Collimonas fungivorans: one gene and its partner. The protein of the gene in region 1 binds, or shares a complex with, the protein of each later gene. Links are inferred from orthologs where the notes say so. Each region holds a gene or a part of one and is shown on either strand. Other genes may lie near its edges. The genes, in order: accC and accD.

Evidence for each region.
Region 2: the proteins of accC (region 1) and accD are in contact, whole or in part, in a solved structure (PDB 8UXZ), measured with the Escherichia coli proteins. The link is inferred for Collimonas fungivorans from one-to-one orthologs.

Annotation. Positions count from the first base shown.
Region 1 is NZ_CP013232.1:1,122,759-1,126,059, reverse strand. What follows is about bases 12-2,990. They hold accC (acetyl-CoA carboxylase biotin carboxylase subunit), read left to right. Parts: upstream 12-799; coding sequence 800-2,182; downstream 2,183-2,990. Other genes in these bases: prmA (50S ribosomal protein L11 methyltransferase), read left to right, coding at 2,225-2,990; accB (acetyl-CoA carboxylase biotin carboxyl carrier protein), read left to right, coding at 161-625; aroQ (type II 3-dehydroquinate dehydratase), read left to right, coding at 12-55. Also shown: more of aroQ, read left to right, coding at 1-11; more of prmA, read left to right, coding at 2,991-3,136; CFter6_RS26710 (DUF3426 domain-containing protein), read left to right, coding at 3,144-3,301. UniProt on the Escherichia coli protein: This protein is a component of the acetyl coenzyme A carboxylase complex; first, biotin carboxylase catalyzes the carboxylation of the carrier protein and then the transcarboxylase transfers the carboxyl group to form malonyl-CoA.
Region 2 is NZ_CP013232.1:2,496,342-2,499,434, forward strand. What follows is about bases 323-3,093. They hold accD (acetyl-CoA carboxylase, carboxyltransferase subunit beta), read left to right. Parts: upstream 323-1,157; coding sequence 1,158-2,030; downstream 2,031-3,093. Other genes in these bases: trpA (tryptophan synthase subunit alpha), read left to right, coding at 323-1,044; folC (bifunctional tetrahydrofolate synthase/dihydrofolate synthase), read left to right, coding at 2,098-3,093. In the rest of the region: trpB (tryptophan synthase subunit beta), read left to right, coding at 1-182; more of trpA, read left to right, coding at 247-322.

The DNA of each region.
Region 1 (3,301 bases):
TTTAGGCGTGGATGGCTATCATGCAGCAATTGATTTTGCCATTAAGAAACTCTAGTTGATAATCTTGCAGCAATGCGGCGTTCGCAGATCCTTTGCAGCGCCGGATTGCGTGTCATAAAAACGAAAATAGCTTTTCATTATTTATTCTGAAGGATTGCATATGGATTTGAGAAAACTCAAAACGCTGATCGACCTCGTCGCTGAATCAGACATCGAAGAGCTGGAAGTGACGGAAGGCGAAAGCAAGGTCCGTATCGTCAAGTCGTCTGCATCCCAGCAAAACCAGGTTGTCATGATGCAACCGCAACAACAGCATCCGGCCCAGTACCAGGTAGCCGCACCGGCGCCAGTGGCTGCCGCGGCGCCGGTAGAAGTGGCCGCTGTACCGGAAGGCCATATCGTCAAATCGCCTATGGTCGGTACCTTCTACCGCTCGTCGGCGCCCGGCTCGCCGGCATTTGTCGAAATCGGCTCGGAAATCAAGGAAGGCGGCACGCTGTGCATCATCGAAGCGATGAAGCTGCTCAATGAAATCGAAGCCGACGCTTCCGGCGTAGTGAAGAAGATACTGGTGGAAAACGGCCAGCCGGTCGAATTCGGCCAGCCGCTGTTCATCATTGGTTGATAGATTTGTACCGAGCGATCTGTACCGAGAGAACTACCGAGTAGCCTGCACGGCGGCATCCGCTCATCCGGGTCCCGCCGTTCTGGTTGCCAGTGCGGGCCTTTGTGCCAAGGCCGCATTGTCAACCCAATGCTTGATAACGCTTAACTCTTAGCGACGCATATACCAATTACTATGTTTGAAAAAATCCTTATCGCCAACCGCGGCGAAATCGCCTTGCGCATCCAACGCGCCTGCCGTGAAATGGGCATCAAGACCGTCATGGTCCATTCCGAGGCAGACCGTGACGCCAAGTATGTGAAACTGGCGGACGAATCGGTCTGTATCGGGCCGGCGCCATCCAGCCTGAGCTACCTCAACATGCCGGCCATCATCAGCGCAGCTGAAGTGACCGACGCCGAGGCCATCCACCCAGGCTACGGCTTCCTGTCCGAGAACGCCGATTTCGCCGAGCGGGTTGAGCAGTCGGGTTTCGTGTTCATCGGCCCGCGGCCGGCGAACATCCGCCTGATGGGCGATAAAGTATCGGCCAAACAAGCCATGATCCGCGCCGGCGTGCCCTGCGTTCCCGGCTCGGAAGGCGCGTTGCCGGATGATCCGAAGGAAATCGTCAAGATTGCCCGCAAGATCGGCTATCCGGTCATCATCAAGGCGGCCGGCGGCGGCGGCGGACGCGGCATGCGCGTGGTGCACACCGAAGCGGCGCTGGCCAATGCGGTGACCATGACCAAGACCGAAGCCGGCGCCGCGTTCGGCAATCCGGAAGTGTATATGGAGAAGTACCTGGAAAATCCGCGCCACGTGGAAATCCAGATCCTGGCCGACCAGTTCAAGAACGCAGTCTGGCTGGGCGAACGCGATTGCTCCATGCAGCGCCGCCACCAGAAAGTGATCGAAGAAGCGCCGGCGCCAGGCATCCCGCGCAAGGTCATCGAAAAAATCGGCGACCGCTGCGCCGAAGCTTGCCGCAAGATGGATTACCGCGGCGCCGGCACTTTCGAATTCCTGTATGAAAACGGCGAGTTCTATTTCATCGAAATGAACACTCGGGTCCAGGTTGAGCATCCGATCACCGAAATGATCACCGGCATCGACATCGTGCAGGAACAGATCCGCATCGCCGCCGGCGAAAAGCTGCGCTTCCGCCAGCGCGATATCCAGCTCTCCGGCCACGCCATCGAATGCCGCATCAACGCCGAAGACCCGTTCAAGTTCACGCCGTCGCCAGGCAAGATCCTGTCGTGGCATGCGCCTGGCGGTCCTGGCATCCGGGTCGATTCCCATGCCTATGCGGGTTATTTCGTGCCGCCGCATTATGATTCGATGGTGGGCAAGGTAATTTCCTATGGTTCCACCCGTGAGCAGGCGATCAAGCGGATGCAGATCGCCCTGTCCGAGATGGTGGTGGAAGGGATTCAAACCAACATCCAGCTGCACCGTGAACTGATGATTGACGCCCGTTTCATCGAAGGCGGCACCAACATCCACTACCTGGAACACAAACTGGCCGAGCGGCCGGTGGTGGCGAAGGAAACGGATAAAGCAGCAAAGAAATAAGGATTCCCCTTAGGGAGTTTCCATTACACAGTAAGGCATCTGATGAGCTGGACCGAAATTGTTATTGAAGTTGCCCTGAACGACGCCGAAACGCTGTCTGATGCGTTGATGGATGCCGGCGCCTTATCGGTTTCGGTGGAAGATGCCGACCTGGGAACCGCCGCCGAGCAGCCTTTGTTCGGCGAACCCGGCATGGAACCCAAGGAAGCCGCCTGGCAGCGCAGCCGGGTAGTGGTGCTGGCCGAAGTCGACGCCGATCATGCAGCGATCGTCAGCAACGCCGCCAAGGCTTGCGGCGTCGCGGTCCCGCCCTACTCGCTGCGGCCGGTGGCGGCGCAAGACTGGGTGCGGCTGACGCAATCGCAGTTTGAACCCATCCATATCGGCAAGAATATCTGGGTGGTGCCTAGCTGGCACGATGCGCCCGACGCCAACGGCCTGATCCTGGAACTCGATCCGGGCCTGGCTTTCGGCACCGGCAGCCATCCGACCACCCGCCTTTGCATGGAATGGCTGGAAATCCATGTACCGCTGCAAAAGCCGAAATCGCTGCTCGATTACGGCTGCGGCTCGGGCATCCTGGCCATGGTGGCCATGAAACTCGGCAGCGACAGCACCGTCGTCGGCGTCGATATCGACCCGCATGCGATCGATGCAGCACGCTACAACAGCGAACGCAATCACTGCGACGTCGCCTATTACCTGCCGGAAGATTTCAGCGCCAAGAGCACGGTGCAAGTATTCGATATCGTGGTCGCCAACATCCTGTCCGGTCCGCTCAAGCTGATGGCGCCCATGCTGTGCAGCCGCATCGCTGCCGGCGGCAGCCTGACCCTGTCCGGCGTGCTGGCGGAACAGGCGCAAGACGTCATCGCCGCCTACGCGCAGTGGCTGCCCCTGAGTGTCTGGGCAGAGCAGGATGGCTGGGTAGCGCTGTCCGGAACCTTGAAGTAAGCAGGCCATGGCGCTCGCGACCCAATGTCCGCATTGCCAGACCACCTTCCGGGTCGCCAACGACCAGCTGAAGCTGCGCGGCGGCCTGGTTCGCTGCGGCAGCTGCCGCGAAGTCTTCAATGGCATCGAGCACCTGGTGCGGCCCGACGTGGCGGTCCCGGTATC
Region 2 (3,093 bases), 1.4 Mb from region 1 along the record:
TGGCGGCGTTCCATACCTGTTGCCGCATCGAGGGCATCATCCCGGCGCTGGAATCGAGCCACGCGCTGGCGTATGCGGCCAAACTGGCGGCAACCTTGCCCAAGGATAAGATTGTCCTGGCCAATCTGTCGGGCCGCGGCGACAAGGACATGCATACCGTTGCCGAGCGCCTGAAGCTCTAAAGCAAGCCAAGAGCAGGGCGGCGATCCCGCCCTGCAGTCCTGATCACCTCATCCAATAGATACCATGTCCCGAATCCAGACTACCTTGGCAGCGCTCGCTGCAAACAATAAAAAGGGCTTGATCCCTTTTATCACCGCCGGCGATCCGGCGCCGGAACTGACCGTGCCGCTGATGCATGCGCTGGTCAGGGGTGGCGCCGATATCATAGAGCTGGGCGTGCCGTTTTCCGACCCGATGGCGGAAGGCCCGGTGATCCAGCGCGCTTGCGAACGGGCGCTGAAATTCGGCGTCAGCCTGCATGACGTGCTGGGTTATGTGCGCGAATTTCGGCAGAGCAACAACAGCACGCCGGTGGTGCTGATGGGTTATGCCAATCCGCTGGAGCGGATGGGCGTTGATGTTTTTATTGCCGCTGCGAAAGAGGCCGGGGTCGACGGCAGCATCGTGGTCGACTATCCGCCAGAAGAATGCGAAGAGTTTGCCGAGAAGATGCAGGCCAACGGCATGGATCCGATTTTCCTGCTGGCGCCGACCTCGACCGAACAGCGGATCATGCAGGTGGCCAAGGTCGGCAGCGGATTCACGTATTATGTGTCCTTGAAGGGCGTGACCGGCGCCGCCAACATCGATACCGGCGAAGTCGCCGCCCGGGTGGAGGCGATCCGCAAACATGTCAAATTGCCAATCGGCGTCGGTTTCGGCATCCGCGATGCGGCCACTGCCAAGGCCGTGGCGCAGGTGTCGGATGCGGTGGTAATCGGCAGCCGGATCATCCAGGAACTGGAGAATACGCCGCGCGAACAGGCGGTAGCTGCTGTGGAAAGCTTCTTGTCGGGGATCAGGAAGGCGCTGGACGAGTGATTTTGTATCAAAATGACAAATATTTCCTGGGCCGGCCGGCTTGAATAGCTATTTCGCCGATTTGGGGATGAAGGTACAATTCGGCAGGAAAAAAATCTGAAGGAGGTCGCTCTATGAGTTGGCTAGAAAAATTATTACCCCCACGTATTCAGCGCAGCGACTCGGCAACCCGTAAATCGATCCCCGAGGGATTGTGGGTCAAATGCCCGTCATGCGAAGCGGTTTTGTATCGCACCGACCTGGAGTCGAACATCCATGTTTGCCCGAAGTGCGACCATCACATGCGGATACGCGCACGCGAACGCCTGGACGCCTTGCTGGACGCCGGCGGCCGCTACGAGATCGGCCAGGAAACCCTGCCGATCGATACCCTCAAATTCAAAGACAGCAAAAAATACCCCGACCGCCTGAAAGCCGCGATGGACGCCACCGGCGAAACCGATGCGCTGATCGTGCTGGGCGGTTCCATCATGACGCTGCCGGTAGTGGTGGCGGCATTCGAGTTTGAATTCATGGGCGGTTCCATGGGTTCGGTGGTGGGCGAGCGTTTTGTGCGCGGCGCCCAGGTGGCGCTGGAGCAGAAGGTGCCGTTCATCTGCATCACCGCCACTGGCGGTGCACGCATGCAGGAAGGCTTGCTGTCGCTGATGCAGATGGCCAAGACCACCTCGATGCTGACCAAGCTGTCGGAGAAGAAGCTGCCGTTCATCAGCGTCCTGACCGACCCGACCATGGGCGGCGTTTCCGCTTCGTTCGCCTTCATGGGCGACGTCGTGATCGCCGAACCGAAAGCGCTGATCGGTTTTGCCGGCCCGCGCGTGATCGAGAACACTGTGCGTGAGAAGCTGCCGGAAGGTTTCCAGCGCGCTGAATTCCTGGTCACCAAGGGAGCCGTCGACATGATTGTCGACCGGCGCAAGATGCGTGAAGAAATCGCACGTTTGTTGGCGTTGCTGCAAGACCAGCCAGTCGAATCCATCGCTTGATGTGAATTTCGCCCCCAGGGCCTGAACTGTTGCGGTTCAGGCCTTTTGTTTTTAGTTGGATGTCAAAATGTCAAATATCCCCGCCAAGCCCGTGACGCTGGCCGACTGGCTCTCTCTGCTGGAATCGCGCCATTTCAAAACCATAGACATGGGCCTGGACCGGGTGGTGCAGGTGAAGGAACGGCTGCAGCTGCAATTCGATTGTCCGGTGATCATGGTGGCGGGCACCAACGGCAAGGGCTCGACCTGCGCCATGCTGGAATCCATCCTGCTGCGCGCCGGCTACAAGGTCGGCCTGTATATCAAGCCGCATTTCCTCGATTTCAACGAACGCGCCCGCATCGGCGGCGAATCGGCCTCGGATGCGGCCCTGATCGCCAGTTTCGAAGCGGTCGAAGCGCAGCGCGGCGACATTTCCCTGACTTATTTCGAATTCACCACGCTGGCCATCATGCACTTGCTGGCAGAGGCCAAGCTCGACGTGGTAATCCTTGAAGTCGGCCTGGGCGGGCGCCTGGATGCGGTCAATATCGTCGATGCCGACGTTGCCATCGTCACCAGCGTCGATATCGACCACGTCGAATACCTGGGCGACACCCGCGAGAAAATCGGCTTTGAAAAGGCCGGCATCTTCCGCGCCGGCAAAACCGCGGTGTGCAGCGATCCGGTGCCGCCGCAATCCCTGATCGACCACGCCAACGCCATCGGCGCCGACCTCTGGCTGCTGGGCCGCGATTTCAACTATACCGGCGACAAGCAGCAGTGGAATTACGGCGGCCGCGGCCAGCGCCGCAATGCGCTCGGCTACCCCAGCCTGCGCGGCGCCAACCAGCTGCTGAATGCGTCGGCGGCGCTGGCGGCGCTGGAAGCCTTGCGCGACCGCCTGCCGGTCAGTGCGCAGGAAGTGCGCAGCGGTTTCGTCATGATGGATTTGCCGGGCCGCTTCCAGGTCTTGCCGGGACAGCCGCTGGTGATCCTGGACGTCGCCCACAACCCGCATGCGGCCGCCACCCTGGCGCAGAACCTCGACAACATGGGTTTCCACCCCTACACCTATGCCGTG